2 regions of the Streptomyces sp. NBC_00440 genome follow, and region 1 is predicted to be linked to the other one. Evidence: predicted binding sites of a transcription regulator. Region 1 holds the regulator's gene; the other holds the start of a gene.
What was found. The regulator HrcA, encoded in region 1, represses chaperone genes, less so after heat shock. The targets are predictions, from matches to a motif close to TTNGCACTCNGNNNNNCNGAGTGCNAA.

Region 1 (8,112 bases):
GTGTCGACCTGGATGTCCTTCGTGGTGCCGAAGGCCGACTCGTTGAGGTCGATCTCCAGCCGGATCATCGCGTCCTGGCCGCGCCGCGTACGCGACCTCGGCCCGCGCTGGGACGCCGTACCGAAGAAGGCGTCCATGATGTCCGAGAAGTTGCCGAAGCCGCCCTGGCCGAAGCCGCCGGCTCCGCCGCCGCCCGCCTGCGAGAGCGGGTCGCCCCCGAGGTCGTAGACCTGCTTCTTCTGCGGGTCCGACAACACCTCGTAGGCGGCGTTGATCTCCTTGAAGCGTTCCTGCGTCTTGGGATCGGGGTTGACGTCCGGGTGGAGCTCGCGCGCCAATCGCCGGAATGCCTTCTTGATCTCGTCCTGGGAAGCGTCGCGGCGCACGCCGAGAACGGCGTAATAGTCCGTGGCCACTTACGACTCCGCCAGGATCTGTCCGACGTAACGTGCCACTGCGCGTACCGCTCCCATCGTTCCGGGGTAGTCCATGCGGGTCGGTCCGACCACGCCGAGTTTGGCGACTGCCTCGTCGCCCGAACCGTAGCCGACGGCGACGACCGATGTGGACGTCAGGCCCTCGTGGGCATTCTCATGCCCGATGCGTACGGTCATGCCCGAGTCCTCACCGAGCAGCTTGAGGAGCACGACCTGCTCCTCAAGCGCTTCCAGCACCGGCCTGATGGTCAGTGGGAAGTCATGTCCGAATCGCGTCAGATTGGCGGTTCCGCCGATCATCAGCCGTTCCTCGGTCTCCTCGACCAGCGTTTCCAGCAAGGTCGCGAGCACCGTGGAAACCGTACCCCGGTCCTCCTGCTCGAAGGACTCGGGAAGGTCCTGCACCAATTGTGGTACGTCCGCGAAGCGGCGCCCCACCACCCGGCTGTTGAGCCGGGCACGGAGGTCGGCGAGAGAAGTCTCACCGAACGGCGCCGGACAGTCGATCATGCGCTGCTCGACCCGTCCGGTGTCCGTGATCAGCACGAGCATCAGCCGGGCCGGGGCCAGCGCCAGCAGTTCCACGTGCCGCACCGTGGAACGGGTCAGCGACGGGTACTGCACCACGGCGACCTGCCGGGTGAGCTGGGCGAGGAGCCGCACGGTGCGGCCCACCACGTCGTCGAGGTCGACGGCGCCGTCCATGAAGTTCTGGATGGCGCGCCGCTCGGGCGACGAGAGGGGCTTGACGCCCGCGAGCCGGTCGACGAACAGCCGGTACCCCTTGTCCGTGGGGATGCGGCCCGCGCTCGTGTGCGGCTGGGCGATGAACCCCTCGTCCTCCAGGGCCGCCATGTCGTTGCGGACGGTGGCCGGTGAGACACCGAGCCGGTGCCGCTCGGTGAGCGCCTTGGAGCCGACCGGCTCCTCGGTGCCCACATAGTCCTGGACGATGGCGCGCAACACTTCGAGTCTGCGTTCGCTGAGCACCCGCGCACACCTCCAGCTGTCGATCCGGGCCTTCCTGGCACTCGGAATGTTCGAGTGCCAGCAGCGTCCCAGTGTACGGCGGAGAGGTTCACCGCTGGCAAGGGCGGCCCGTCGCACGATCGCGCCGTTGTCCGCCGACCGGGGATAGCGTCAGGGTATGGACGCCACTGACGCCACTTGGGAAGACTCCACCTGGGAAGACTATGGCTGGGAACGTCTGGCGACGGGGGTGGGCCGGTGCCGTCTCCCCCGCTGGGACGCGACAGCCGGGCTCGTGGCGGGCCGGTACGGTGCGCTGCTCTTCGACACGGGGGCGACGCTGCGCGAGGGCCGGGAGCTCCGGATGCGCGCGGAGGCGGTGCTCGGCCGCCGGGTGACGCACATCGCGCTGAGCCACCCGCACTTCGACCATGTGCTGGGCACCGCCGTGTTCGCGGGTGTCCAGGTCTACGGAGCGGTGGGCACGGAGGCGCTGCTCACCCGGGGCTCGCGCGGCGCCGAGGAGCTGCGCCAGGACGCGGTGCGCCACGGCGTCGCGGCGGCGGAGGCCGCCGAGGCGGTGGCCCATCTGGTCGCTCCGCACCATCAGGTGTCCGGGGAACTGACCCTGGACCTGGGCGGCCTCCGGGTCACCCTGGTGAACTGCGGCCCCGGGCACACCGGCCACGATCTGGCTCTGCTCGTCCCGGGCGGACAGGGAGCCGCCCCCGGGAACGGCGCGGACGGCCGCGACGTCGTCTTCTGCGGCGACCTGGTCGAGGAGTCGGGCGAGCCGCAGGCGGGCCCGGACGCGATGCCCGCCCAGTGGCCCGCGGCGCTGGACCGGCTGCTGGCGCTGGGCGGCGAGGACGCGCTGTACGTACCGGGGCACGGGGCCGTGGTCGACGCCGCGTTCGTCCGCGCTCAACGTGATGTGCTGGCAGCACGCTCCAGGGTGTCGTAGCGTCTGCGGAATGCGCAGCTACAGCCCGGACTTCACGCCGCCGTGGAAGAAGCAGACGCCCGCCCGCGAGGTCGCGGCCGAGCCCGATCTGGTGGTCGAGGAGATCGCCACCGGGTTCTGCGGTGCGGTGATCCGTTGTGAGAAGACGGCCGAGGGGCCGACGGTCACCCTGGAGGACCGCTTCGGCAAGCACCGGGTGTTCCCGATGGGGCCGCGCGCCTTCCTGCTTGAGGGGCGCCCGGTCACTCTCGTACGTCCCACAGCGGCGCAGCAGCGCACCCACCTGACGGCGTCCGGTTCGCTGGCGGTGCCCGGCGCGCGGGCACGGGTCGCGCGGGCCGGGCGGATCTACGTCGAGGGGCGGCACGACGCGGAGCTGGTCGAGCGGGTGTGGGGCGACGACCTGCGGATCGAGGGCGTCGTCGTCGAGTATCTGGGCGGCATCGACGATCTGCCCGCGATCGTCGCGGAGTTCGGCCCGGCGGCGGACGCGCGGCTCGGGGTGCTGGTCGACCATCTGGTCCCGGGCTCGAAGGAGTCCCGTATCGCGGCGGAGGTCTCCAGCGACCACGCACTGGTGGTGGGGCACCCCTACATCGACGTCTGGGAGGCGGTGAAGCCGTCGTCGGTGGGCATCGCGGGGTGGCCGGCCGTACCGCGCGGGCAGGACTGGAAGACGGGTGTGTGCCGGGCGCTGGGCTGGCCGGAGAACACCGGGGCCGCGTGGCAGCGGATCCTGTCGGGGGTGCGCTCCTACCGGGACCTGGAGCCCGCGCTGCTGGGGCGCGTGGAGGAGCTGATCGACTTCGTGACGGCGCCGGAGGATACAAGCGTCGCCTAGGGCCTGTCGTCAAAGTGCCGCCTGCCGCGCGGCGTCTGGCACGCACGCTCGCGGCGTTGCCGAAATGCCCTTTCCCCGACTCCTCGTGGCGACGGATTGCCCCTACCTGCTCGGCGCAGGACATCCCCAGCCCCGCCGAGCGCCGGAATTTCCAGCCCACCGAGCGCCGGAGAATTCAAGCCCCTCCTGGGGGCACCTCCCAGCGGTAGCCGGGAGAGATTGAGGAGCGGGGTCCGGGGCGGAGCCCCGTGCAGGCCGCAGCAACCAGCACCCTGCGCGGCCGGCGGCAGCCTCAGTCCACCAGGTCCCGCACCACCGCATCGGCCAGCAACCGCCCCCGCAGGGTGAGCACCGCCCGCCCCGCCTCATAGGCCACCGCCTCAAGCAGTCCGTCCGCCAGGGCCCGCCGGGACGCGGCCAGGCCCGCCGGGGCCAGGATGGCGAGCGGGCAGCCGTCGCGGAGGCGCAGTTCCAGCAGGATGCGCTCCACCCGGCGGTCCTCGGCGGGCAGGATCTCCCGGCCCGCGCCGGGTGACTTGCCGGCCGCCAGGGCCGCCGCGTACGCGCCGGGGTGCTTCACGTTCCACCAGCGCACGCCGCCGATGTGGCTGTGCGCGCCGGGGCCCGCGCCCCACCAGTCCGCGCCGCGCCAGTACAGCTCGTTGTGCAGGCAGCGGCCCGCGTCGGTGGTGGACCAGTTGGAGACCTCGTACCAGGAGAACCCCGCGTCGGCCAGGACCGAGTCCGCGATCAGATAGCGGTCCGCGTGCTCGTCGTCGTCCGTCATCGGCACCTCGCCGCGCCGGATCCGGCGGGCCAGCTGGGTGCCCTCCTCGACGATGAGCGCGTACGCGGAGATGTGATCGGGTCCGGCGCCGACCGCCGCCGAGAGCGAGGCCCGCCAGTCGTCGTCGGACTCGCCGGGCGTGCCGTAGATCAGGTCCAGATTGACGTGCTCGAAGCCCGCGGCGCGCGCCTCCGCGACGCACGCCTCGGGCCTGCCCGGGGTGTGGGTCCGGTCGAGGATCTTCAGGACGTGCTGCCGCGCGCTCTGCATCCCGAACGAGATCCGGTTGAAGCCTCCGGCCCGCAGCGTCGCCAGATACTCCGGGCCGACGGACTCCGGGTTGGCCTCGGTGGTGATCTCGGCGCCGTCGGCGAGGCCGAACTCGTCCCGGACCGCCGCGAGCATGCGCACCAGGTCCGCCGCGTCGAGCAGGGTCGGCGTGCCGCCGCCGACGAAGACGGTGCTCACCCGGCGCGGGTCGTCGCCGAGCACCTTGCGGGCCAGCCGGATCTCCTCGGTGAGGGTCGACGCGTAGTTGTCCTGCGAGGCCAGCACACCGCCCGAGCCGCGCAGCTCGGTCGCGGTGTAGGTGTTGAAGTCGCAGTACCCGCAGCGCGTCGCGCAGTAGGGCACGTGCAGATAGAACCCGAGCGGCCGCTCACCCGCGCCCTCCAGGGCATGACCGGGCAGCGCCCCGTCATCGGGCATGGGCTCACCATCGGGCAGTACGGAAGGCATGCCCCCATTGTCCCCCGGTCCGGGGACTACTCCGCCCGCAGCACCAGGAGCGCCATGTCATCGTCCAGCGGCTCCACGCCGAACGCGTAGACCGCCTGCTTGATCCGCTCGGCGACGCCCTGCGCGGTCAGGCCCGTACAGCCCGCCAACTCGGCCGAGAGACCGTCGCCGTCGTCGAACATGCGCGGGCCGGCCCGCCGCTCGGTGACGCCGTCGGTGACGCAGAGCAGTGTGTCGCCGGGCACCAGGTCGAACGTCTCGCTCTCGTACGCGACCCCCTCGATCACGCCGAGCAGCATCTGGGGCGCGGCGGCGGCCCGTACGGCGCCGTCGGGGCTCAGCAGCAGCGGCAGCGGGTGGCCCGCGCTGGCCAGGGTGCACCGGACTCCCGCGCCGTCGGGCAGCGGCACCAGCTCGCCGTAGAGCAGCGAGAGGAACCGGGACTGGGGGTCCTCGTGCAGTTCCTGGCCGCCGGCCATCGCGACCATCCGGGCGGCCGCCTCGGCGGTCTCCATCGCGTCGTCGAGCAGCAGCTTGTTGAGCCGGTCGAGCACCTCGGAGACCTGGTAGCCCTCGCGGGCGAGCAGCCGCAGCCAGGGGCGGGCGAGTCCGGTGACGACGGCCGCCTCCGGGCCGCTGCCCTGGACGTCGCCGAGTGCGAAGCACCAGCGGCCGCCCGCGCTGTCGCCGGGGAAGACGTCGTAGAAGTCGCCGCCCGCGACGCCCTCGCCGCGCGGCTCGTAGACGAGGGCGCTGTCCATGCCGGGGATCTCGGCGACGCTGCTGGGCAGCAGGCCGCGCTGGAGGACCCTGCTGATGGTGGCCTGCCGGGTGTACTGGCGCGCGGCGCCGATCGCCAGCGCGACCCGGCGTGCGAAGTCACCCACCAGGGCGGTGACTTCCTCGTGGGCTCGCCGCCCGGCGGCCCGGCCGAGCAGCAGGGTGCCCAGCGGGCGGCCCGCCGCGAGCAGCCGGTAGCCGAGCACCGTGCCGTCGGCGCCCGCTCTGCCGTCGGCGCCCGCCGTCCCGTCGGCGAAGGGCCACTCCAGGGCCACGGCGCCGCCCCGCGCGGACTCGGGCAGGTGCGGCGGCTCCTTCTCCAGTACGGCCCGCAGCTCGTCGACCCGGCTCTCGTGGGCGTGCCAGACCCGCGACAGCCTCGGTCTGCGTCCCGGGCCGCCGGCCTCCGGGTCCAGCCAGACGGCGCACCAGTCGCCGAGCCGGGGCACCAGGAGCTGCGCGGCCAGTGCGGCGATCATGTCCTCGTCGAACTGCCCGGCGAGGAGTTCGGATGCCTCGGCGAGGAAGCTGAGCGCGCCGCTGCTGCTCCACTCCCGCTCCGCGCCCTGTCTGTGCCGGGGCGCGGGGGCCAGGATCTCGGCGGCGCGCAGCCCGCGGCGCAGGCGGCGGTCGCCGCCTGCGGCGGGCTGCGGGTCGCCCCCGTCGAGCGGCAGCCGGGTCCAGACCGTCTTGAGTCCGGTGCGGTAGGTGATGCCCCAGGCCTCGGCCAGGGACGAGACGAGCCGCAGCCCGCGGCCGTACTCCGGCAGGCCGTCCTGGTGGTCGTCCGGGTCGTTGCGCACCTCCCGCGACGGGTGGTGGTCGGAGACCTCGATCACCAGCGCGGGCGGCTCGTCGCCCGCCGCGCCCTCCAGCCGTACGAGCACCTCGACCGTGGTGCCCGCGTGCACGACGGCGTTGGTGACGAGTTCACTGGCGATCAGGGCGGAGTCGTCGGCGAGCTGGTCGGTGAATCCGGTGGCCGGCAGGCCGAGCGCGGTCCAGTCGGCGAGCGCGGCCCGGACGAACCGGCGCGCGGCGGACGGGGACAGCGGGTTGCCGGGCAGGCTGGTGCGGACCACCGACGGCACGCCTGCCGGTGGCCCGGAGGGGCGCACGGTATGGACCGCGGTCTCCCTCTGTACGGGAATGGACCCGGGAATGGACCCCACTCGGTGGCTCCCTGACCAGATCTGACGTTGCGCCGATGACGACACCGACAGAGTGACAGACTGAGCCCGCCCATATGCGTCGAGTTACTCAAATGGGCCGTGTCGGAAAGAGAAACCACTGGTGGGCGCGGTGGCGGAGACATGAATCCGGTACGGATCCGGTCCTGCGGAGCCGCCCATCGGGGGTGACGGCGGGTGTGGCTGCGGGTGGGGACCGGCGGCGGATCCCGCCGCCGGTCCCGCTCCGCTCCCGCGCCCGGACCTCGGCTACGCCTCGCGTGAGCCCGCGTACATGTCGTCGATGAGCGCCTTGTACTCCCGCTCGACGACCGGCCGCTTCAGCTTGAGGCTGGGGGTCAGCTCACCGTGCTCGATGTCCAGGTCGCGCGGCAGCAGCCGGAACTTCTTGACCGTCTGCCAGCGCTGGAGGCCCTCGTTGAGCCGCTTCACGTAGCCGTCGATCAGCGACTCGACCTCCTTGGAGGCCACCACGTCGGCGTACGACCGGCCGCCCAGGCCGTTCTCCTCGGCCCAGCCCAGGATGGTCGGCTCGTCGAGGGAGATCAGGGCCGTACAGAAGTTACGGTCCGCGCCGTGCACCAGGATGTTGGAGACGAACGGGCACACCGCCTTGAACTGGCCCTCGACCTCGGCCGGTGCGATGTACTTGCCGCCCGACGTCTTGATCAGGTCCTTCTTGCGGTCGGTGATCCGCAGATAGCCGTCGGACGACAGCTCGCCGATGTCGCCGGTGTGGAACCAGCCGTCGGACTCCAGCACTTCGGCTGTCTTGTCCGGCAGCCGGTGGTAGCCGGCCATGATGCCGGGGCCGCGGAGCATGATCTCGCCGTCGTCGGCGATCCGGACCTCGGTGCCGGGCAGCGGCTTGCCGACGGTGCCGGTGCGGTAGGCCTCGCCGGGGTTGACGAAGGAGGCGGCGCTGGACTCGGTGAGGCCGTACCCCTCCAGGATGTGGATGCCCGCGCCGGCGAAGAACAGCCCGATGTCGGGGGCAAGGGCGGCCGAGCCCGAGACACAGGCGCGCAGCCGCCCGCCGAATGCCTCGCGGATCTTGGCGTACACCAGCGCGTCGGCGACCTTGTGCTTGGCCGAGAGCGCGAACGGCGCCGAAGCGGAGCCGGTGTGCCGGAAGTTGTCCTGGGTGACCTTCGCGTACTCGCGTGCCACTTCGGCGGCCCACTGGAAAATCTTGTACTTGGCGCCGCCGCCGGCCCGCGCCTTGGCCGCGACCCCGTTGTAGACCTTCTCGAAAATCCTCGGGACGGCTGCCATATAGGTCGGCTGGACCACCGGAAGGTTCTCGATGATCTTGTCGACCCGGCCGTCCACCGCGGTGACATGGCCGACCTCGATCTGGCCGGAGGTCAGCACCTTGCCGAAGACGTGCGCGAGCGGCAGCCAGA
Region 2 (8,112 bases), 840 kb from region 1:
GGGATGGCTCGCGAGTAGCGGTACCATGAACCGATCGGCTTGACCCGATTGACTTGATTGACCTGATCGACCAACTCTGCCTGATGCAGAGCTGGCGCGACCGTATGGCGGTCGAGGCACCCCCCGTCGCGGTGCGTGCGCGGTATCCGCGCAGGAGTTCCGCACGACGAAACGGCCCGGCCTACCGCAGTTCCGCGCAAGAGGACAGCTCTCGGCAGCTCCCGTACGCATGCCTTCGTATGCCTGTACACCAAGGGGAGTGCTACCAGGCGGCAGAAAGGCTAGGCCGTGGTGTCCACGGTCTCCGAGACCCGTCCGGGGTACGGGCAGTTGTTGCGCACACCTGGCGCATGGACGTTCCTGCTGCCCGGTTTCGCCGCGCGGCAGCCCTTCGCGATGCTGACCATCGGCATCGTGCTGCTGGTGCAGCACACGACGGGCTCGTACGGAAACGCAGGCATCGTCGCCGCTGTGACGGGTGTCTCCATGGCGCTGTTCGCGCCGCAGAGCGGCAAGCTCGCCGACCGGCTCGGGCAGCGCGCCGTGCTGTTCCCCGGTGTCCTCGTGCACGCCGCTTCAGTGATCACCCTGACGGTGCTCGCGATGGCGGGCGCGCCGCTGTGGGCGCTGTTCATCGCCGCTGTGCCGACCGGTGCGTCGGTACCGCAGGTCGGCCCGATGGTCCGGGCCCGCTGGGCCGCGAAACTGGAGGGCTCGCCCCTCATGTCGACGGCCGCCGCCTTCGAATCGGTGACGGACGAGTTCACCTTCGTCATCGGCCCGGTGCTGACGACCGCACTGTGCACCGGGATCCACCCGGCGGCCGGGCTGATCACCGAGGCCGCGCTGACCCTGATCGGCGGCCTCGTCTTCGCGGCGCAGCGCCGGACCCAGCCGTCCGTCCGGGTACGTGACAACAGCCACACCTCCGAGCGGCACATCTCCGCGCTGTCGGTGCCGGGCGTACGGGTGCTCGCCGTGGCGTTCCTCGGGATCGGCGCGGTGTTCGGCGGTATGCAGGTCTCACTGACCGCGTTCGCCGAGGAGATCGGCCGGCCCGGTGTGAACGGCGTGCTGTACGGGGTCTTCGCCGCCGGCAACATGCTCGCGGGCATCGTCTGCGGGGCCATCGCCTGGAAGATCGCGCCGAAGTCCCGGCTGCTGGTCGCGTACACCGCGCTGGCCGTCACCGCGTCCGGGCTCTGGGCGATGCACACGGTGCCGCTCGTAGCGGGACTCGGACTGCTGGTCGGACTCTGCATCGCACCCGCGCTGATCAGCGGATACACCCTGGTGGACACCCTGGTGCCGGCTTCGGCGCGCACCGAGGCCTTCACCTGGCTGACCGGTTCGGTGGCACTGGGACAGGCCGCGGCCGTATCGGTGGCGGGCGAGCTGACCGACTCGTTCAGCTCCAGCGCCGGATTCCTGGTGCCGATGGGCGGGACCGTACTGGCACTGCTCACCCTGCTGGCGCTGCGGTCGCGGCTGACACCCCGCGACGCGGGACCTGGCACGGAACAGGGCACGGAGAAGGACACCGAGCAGGGCACGGAACAGGGCTCGGAAGCGGGCCCGGAATACGACACCGCGCGGGGCGCAGGCCGTGGCATCAAGCGTGGCGCAGGGCGTGGGATGGGTCACCGAGTGCCGGTCTCAGTGGACTGATCCAGCGGAATACGTCACTATAGAACGTCGTTAGCACTCACTGAGTGAGAGTGCCAGGAGGAGCAAGTGCCGACCTATCAGTACCAGTGCACCGAATGCAGCCAGGGCCTTGAGGCGGTGCAGAAGTTCACCGATGACGCCCTGACCGTATGCCCGAGCTGCGATGGACGCCTGAAGAAGGTGTTCTCGGCGGTCGGCATTGTCTTCAAGGGTTCGGGTTTCTACCGGAACGACAGCCGCGGCTCCTCGTCGAGCAGCACGGCGGCGTCTTCCAAGCCCGCCGGTTCGTCGTCGTCCTCGTCGGACTCGTCTTCGGGTTCGTCCGGCTCTTCGAGCTCGTCCGGCTCCTCGGGCTCCGACGCGAAGGCCGGTGCCTCGAAGTCCGGCGGCTCGGCATCGTCGGCGTCCTCGTCGAGCAGCTCCTCCAGCGGCAGCTCCGCCGCCTGATACCGGTTTCCCGGAACCCTGCCGTCGTCCGACGGTGGGGTTTCCGGCATGTCCGGAGTGGCCCGGGCCCGTCCGGAACCCCGGATAGTGTGACCGGCATGGTGAATGTGGCGAACTCGGCAGACCAGGCAACCGCGGGAGACACCGCGGCCCCCACGGCGGACATCGGGGTCATCGGCGGCTCCGGCTTCTACTCCTTCCTGGAGGACGTGACCGAGGTCGCGGTGGACACCCCGTACGGGAAGCCGAGCGACTCCCTCTTCCTCGGTGAGATCGCCGGGCGCCGGGTGGCGTTCCTCCCCCGGCACGGGCGCGGCCACCATCTGCCCCCGCACCTCATCAACTACCGGGCGAACCTCTGGGCGTTGCGGTCCGTGGGCGTACGGCAGGTGCTCGGCCCGTGCGCGGTGGGCGGGCTGCGGCCGGAGTACGGGCCGGGGACGCTGCTCGTACCGGACCAGATGGTGGACCGTACGAAGGCACGCACGCAGACGTACTACGACGGTCAGGCGCTGCCGGACGGCAGCATCCCGAACGTGGTGCACGTGTCGCTGGCCGACCCGTACTGCTCCGCCGGCCGCAAGGCCGCCCTCGCGGCGGCGCGCGGGCAGGAGTGGGAGCCGGTGGACGGCGGGACTCTGGTCATCATCGAGGGGCCGCGGTTCTCGACCAGGGCCGAGTCGCGCTGGCATGCGGCGATGGGCTGGTCCGTGGTGGGCATGACCGGGCACCCCGAGGCGGTCCTCGCCCGTGAACTGGGGCTCTGCTACACGTCGATGACGCTGGTCACGGACCTGGACGCGGGGGCCGAGGCAGGGGAGGGCGTCTCCCACGACGAGGTGCTGAGGGTCTTCGCCGCCAATGTGGACCGGCTGCGCACGGTGCTCTTCGACGCGGTGGCCGGGCTGCCTGCGGAGCAGTCGAAGGCGTGCCACTGTGCGCGTGCGCTGGACGGGGTCGACCCGGGGATCACGCTGCCCTGAAGGGTGGGGCCGGCTGAGGGGAATGGCCCTGAGTGCGTGGGCGCCGAGTGCGTGGGCGCCGAGTGGTGAGGACGGCGGGCATCCGAGGAGATGCCCGCCGAGGCTGCGCGGCGCCGGGCCGGCCGGCCCGGCGCCCGCAACCGCTCGGATCAGGGCGGTGCGGTGACTGCGCCGCCGAGGTGCCGGGCGAAGAACCGGACCGCGCTGTCTGCCTCGAACCTGGGCAGCTCCTTGTGCTTGCCCGAGTTCACGTGCAACGACTTCTCCTTCGAGGCGAAGGCGTCGAACAGCGCGAGACCTTCCTCGCGCGAGATGTGCTCGTCATCCCACTGCAGGTCGAACTCGATCGGGACGGTGATCCGCTTCGCCTTCTCGGCAAGGACATCGGGCCAGTGCTGGCCGAATACCGCGGCTGTGATCCTGGGTTCGACCGCCACCAGCGGTACGCCGATCGCGGTGCCCATGTTGATGCCCCAGAAACCGACGGGACCGCCGGCGCCGATCTCCGGGAGTTCCTGGAGGGCATCCAGGGTCGCCCGGTACTCGGGTACGGCGAGCTGAGCCAGGTGGTCGTTGTAGCGCACGACGATCGGGCCTTCCGGCTCGCCCGCCGCCCTGGCCCGGAACAGCTCGGCGACTTCTTCCTCGTCGTGCGCCGTGCGGGGCCGGTCGCCGTGACCGGGCGCGTCGATGACGGCGACGTGGAAGCCGCAGCCGGTCACCACGCGCTGGGCGCGGCCGGACATCGCGGGATGCTTCTTGTGGTTGCCGCCGCCGTGGGCCATCAGGATCAGGGGCGCGGGCTCGGCGGGGGCGGAGGCCGGCGACCAGAGGACGCCGGGGACGCCGGGGACTCCGGGGACGGTGAAGTCGCGTTCGAGCAGGCCGTTCCGTGACGACTCGGCGGTGAACTGTAGAGATCGCATAAGTGTTGCCTTTCGGGAGTGCCTTGTTGTCGTGGCGCTCCCGGCGACACCTGCGTCAATCGCCTGACCGTGACGGGAGGGGGAGCACCCACGTGGATACGGCGTTCATGGGTCTCACCTCCTCGGGACGGTGTCTCGGTCCGACGATGTCGCGTCGGGCCGGTGTCGCGGTCGACTGAAAGCTAGCAGCCCGATCGCGGTTCAACCCACCCCTTTTTTTCCGCCCTTTCCCGCTCCTTTCCGCCCCTTCCCGCCAGGGGTATGAGCGCGGGGCAACGGGTCGGCGGGGCAACGGGTTGTCCACAACTCGCGAGTAATCCACAGCTCTCAGCAGGATGTCGCGGAACGCCGGATCGTGGGAGGAGTTCGCCACGGACTCCTCTGACCAGGCGGTGGTTGCCATGATCCCCATGCCCGTACCTGTCGTATCCGCGCCCGAGCCGCGCGGAGTGCCGCAGTTCGCCCCGCTGCGGGTGCGCCCGGGACGGCACCGTATCCGGCGGGCTCTGGGTCGATGGCACCGGACGGTGGTGGCGGGGCTGGTTCTCGCGGCTGCTGCCCTGGCCGCCTGGGCACCTCGCGACGTCGGGGGCGGGGAGCCGTCTATTGCCGTCCGGGCGGAGCCCCGGGCCGACGCTGCGGACGGGCGGGGCCGTGCGCCGGGCGCCCCTGCGGCCTCGGACCGCGCAACTCCGGTGTCGGCTCCGGTGTCCGCGCCGGTACGGATTGCCGACGCGGCGACCGTACGGCTGCTGGCCCCCGGCGACCACGTCGATGTCATCGCGATCGGTGCTGCCTCGGCCGGTGATGCCACAGCCGACGGCGCTTCGGCGGGGTCAGGTCCGCCGGGAAGCGCCCGAGCGGCGCGGGTGGTCGCGACGGGGGTACGGGTGGCCGACGTGCCGGATGCGGGCGCCTCGGACGACGCCTCCCCCGACGCCGGAGCGCTCGTCGTGCTCACTGTGCCCCGCTCGACGGCGACCGCGCTGGCAGGCGCCGGAGCCACGTCCAAACTGGCGGTGACCCTGTGCTGAACGCTGTGCTGAATCCAGTGCTGAAGCCTGCGCCGGCTGTGCTGAACCGTGAGCCGAACAGCACGGATGCCCAGTCATATCCCCTGCGGGAGTGGGGTAATTGGACAGCTTCGTGGTGGCGCAGCGCCTCAGGTGGCGGAGCGGAGCGTTCCGCTTCCGGTGCGCCCAGGGGCGGGTCAGATGTGGTGCGGCGGCTTCTCGTCGAGGAAGCGGGCCAGATCCGACGCACTGCTCCCGCCGGACGGCCGGTCGCCCCAGCCGTGGTCCGTGTCGTCCGGGGACTGCTGGTCGAGCGGATCGTCGAAGACCAGCTTGGACACCGGTTTGGACACCGGCGTGGGCGTGGGCTTCGGCCCGGACTCCGGTGGCGTCGCGCCGGAGGGGGCCGCGGGGTCGCGGTCCTCGTCGTCACGGGGGCCGGGGCCGGAAGCGGGGGCAGTGCTCATACGGCAAGGGTACGGCGCCCGGCTGCCGTACGGCTCCGCCTGCCCCCACCAGGGCCTGTGCCAGGTGTGGCCCGTCGCCCGCCCTGCCCCTCACCGGTCCTTCGGGTCGAGGCGCCAGAGCCCGAGTACCACCAGAAACGACAGACAGAGGAAACCGGCGCCCCACCATGCGGTGCCCGTGTTTCCCTCCATCCACTCGTTGACGGTGATCGTGAGCGCCCAGAGCTGGCCGATCACGACCGTCATCGCCAGGACGAGCCGGGCGGTCAGCTTGGAGGAGCGTTCAGACTCCTGTTCGCTCCCCGCGCCGGGGCCGGGGCCGGTGTGCCGGATCCGCGGGTCGCCGTACCCGCTGGTGGCGCGGATCTGCGGATACCGTTCGGCGAGCAGCCGGTTGAGACGGGGCTCAACACTGCCCGGCCGGTACTCGGGGCGGGGTGGCACGGGCTGCGGTGGTTCGGACCGCGATGGTTCAGGCTGCGGTGGTTCGGGCTGCGGTGGCTGGTCGCTCATGTCTGCTCCCCTCTCTCGCGTGTCGCCCCCGTCGCACCGGGACAACCGATCCGCGCGGTCGACTCCGGCTCCGAGTCCTTGAACTACCGGCACACCGCGTGCTTGATGTCCTCACCGGAGCGGGCGGTGGCAAGAGCCCAGGCACTGCCGTCATCTCTCTCCACGAGGAGCACCAGGGGCAGTCCCCGAGGGGGCGGACCGGCGGTGACCTCACCGGTCCGGGCGTCGAAGGCACCCTCGTGGCAGGGGCAGTAGAGCTCCCCCTCGGCACCGCGGTCCTTGCGCCACAGAACGGCGCAGGCGAGGTGCGTGCAGACGGCGGAGTAGCCGGCGAGGGTGCCGTCCGCGAGACGTACGGCCACGGCACGGTCCTCGTCGCCGGGAAAGCGGAAGGCAACGGACTCACCGGGCAGCAACCGGTCGGTGACCTTCCTGGGGGTGGGGGCGGTCTCGCTGTCGCCGTGCCGCTTCAGCACTCCCCCGGCGACACCGAGGCCGCCGACGGCGAGGCCCCCGGAGACGGTGGTGACGATCCGCAGATAGTCGCGGCGCGTGGTGGAGGAAGACGCTGGCGACGGCGTACGGCAGCAGGGCCGAGTCGAAGTCTCGCAGGAAGCGGCTGCCCAGCACGATGGCCACGATGAGCAGGAGCGAGACCACGGTGCCCGCGGCCGTCGCCCGTACGGAGACGGCGTGTCCGGAGATCATGTTTTTCCGGAGGCCTCGCGTACGGGGACCGGTCGTACGGGGTCGGAGCGCGGCGGCGTGGCGGGGCGGAAGGCTGCTCGGTCACTGCGCCACCGTAGTCGGTGATGTCCTTTTTGTGCCTTTTTCGTGTCGCAGGTGGGTGAGGCATTTCCGTCAGATGCCGACCCGGCCATTACGGGGGGGGCGAAGGGACAACGCAATGACAGCAGGGGCAAGGGCAACGGGGCAGGGGCAACGGCGGGCAGAACAAGGGACGTCACCTCACACATCACAGGCAGCAGTGGTCCCATGGGGGCATGACCGCAGCAGACACCCCGTCAGAGCGCCCTGCTGACGCGACCCGCACAGCCGGCTCGCACAACCCGGCCCCGCACGGCACACCCGCACACCCGCCCGCGAACTCAAGCTCCGCCCCTGGGCCTGCACCCGCCCCTGGGCCTGGCTCGGACTCCGACTCGGACTCCGACTCGGGCTCCGGCTCGGACTCGCTCACCGATGTGGACGGCCTCCGGGTCGGACACGCACGGGTCGCCGGGGAGCGTGCGCTGAGTGGCACCACGGTCGTCCTGGCTCCGCCGGGCGGGGCGGTCGCCGCAGTGGATGTACGCGGCGGCGGCCCCGGCACCCGGGAGACGGACGCCCTCGATCCACGGAACCTGGTGCAGCGCGTGGACGCCGTCGTCCTGACGGGCGGCAGCGCGTACGGGCTGGACTCCGCATCCGGCGTGATGGCCTGGCTGGAGGGGCAGGGCCGCGGCTTCCAGGTCGGGCCCGACCCCGCCCAGGTCGTCCCGGTCGTACCCGCCGCGTGCGTCTTCGATCTGGGCCGCGGCGGCGACTGGCGGGCCAGGCCGGACGCGTCGACCGGACGCGCGGCCGTGGAAGCCGCGGCGGACACGGCACCGGGCACACCGGTCGAACAGGGCAGCGTCGGCGCCGGTACGGGTGCGGTGGCCGGCGGACTCAAGGGTGGCGTCGGCTCGGCGAGCATCACGCTTGCGTCGGGCGTCACCGTGGGCGCCCTCGCCGTGGTCAACTCGGTGGGCTCGCCGGTCGATCCGCTGACGGGCGTGCTCTACGGCGAGTACGGTCAGGGGCGGCCCGAATACCCCACCGCCGCCGTTCACGAGGAGGCGCAGCGGCAGCTGGCTCTGGCGCGCGAGCGCAATGCGCGCCCCCCGCTGAACACCACGATCGCCGTCGTGGCCACCGACGCCGAACTCACCCGCGCCCAGGCGCAGAAGCTGGCCGGCACGGCGCACGACGGCCTCGCGCGTGCCGTGCGGCCCGTCCACCTCCTGCACGACGGCGATACCGTCTTCGCACTTGCCACCGGCACAGGGCACCGCCCCGACCTGGGTGTCCTCAACGAAGTACTGGCCGCGGG

Region 2: OHB13_RS14610 (FmdB family zinc ribbon protein) is a predicted target of HrcA. The motif match lies at 1,699-1,725, and genes of this name have one in related genera.

What each region holds. Positions count from the first base shown of each region.
Region 1 is NZ_CP107921.1:2,441,533-2,449,644, forward strand. It holds gene dnaJ (molecular chaperone DnaJ) at 1-416, opposite strand, end outside; gene hrcA (heat-inducible transcriptional repressor HrcA) at 417-1,427, opposite strand; gene OHB13_RS10885 (MBL fold metallo-hydrolase) at 1,585-2,370, shown strand; gene OHB13_RS10890 (DUF3097 domain-containing protein) at 2,381-3,211, shown strand; gene hemW (radical SAM family heme chaperone HemW) at 3,504-4,706, opposite strand; gene OHB13_RS10900 (SpoIIE family protein phosphatase) at 4,763-6,688, opposite strand; gene OHB13_RS10905 (AMP-dependent synthetase/ligase) at 6,956-8,112, opposite strand, start outside.
Region 2 is NZ_CP107921.1:3,281,079-3,289,190, forward strand. It holds gene OHB13_RS14600 (potassium/proton antiporter) at 1-43, shown strand, start outside; partial or broken gene OHB13_RS14605 (MFS transporter) at 289-1,509, shown strand; gene OHB13_RS14610 (FmdB family zinc ribbon protein) at 1,735-2,115, shown strand; gene OHB13_RS14615 (S-methyl-5'-thioadenosine phosphorylase) at 2,214-3,098, shown strand; gene OHB13_RS14620 (alpha/beta hydrolase) at 3,248-4,024, opposite strand; gene OHB13_RS14625 (RcpC/CpaB family pilus assembly protein) at 4,435-5,058, shown strand; gene OHB13_RS14630 (hypothetical protein) at 5,235-5,504, opposite strand; gene OHB13_RS14635 (DUF6755 family protein) at 5,595-6,017, opposite strand; partial or broken gene OHB13_RS14640 (ubiquinol-cytochrome c reductase iron-sulfur subunit) at 6,014-6,586, opposite strand; partial or broken gene OHB13_RS14645 (MFS transporter) at 6,576-6,725, opposite strand; gene OHB13_RS14650 (P1 family peptidase) at 7,022-8,112, shown strand, end outside.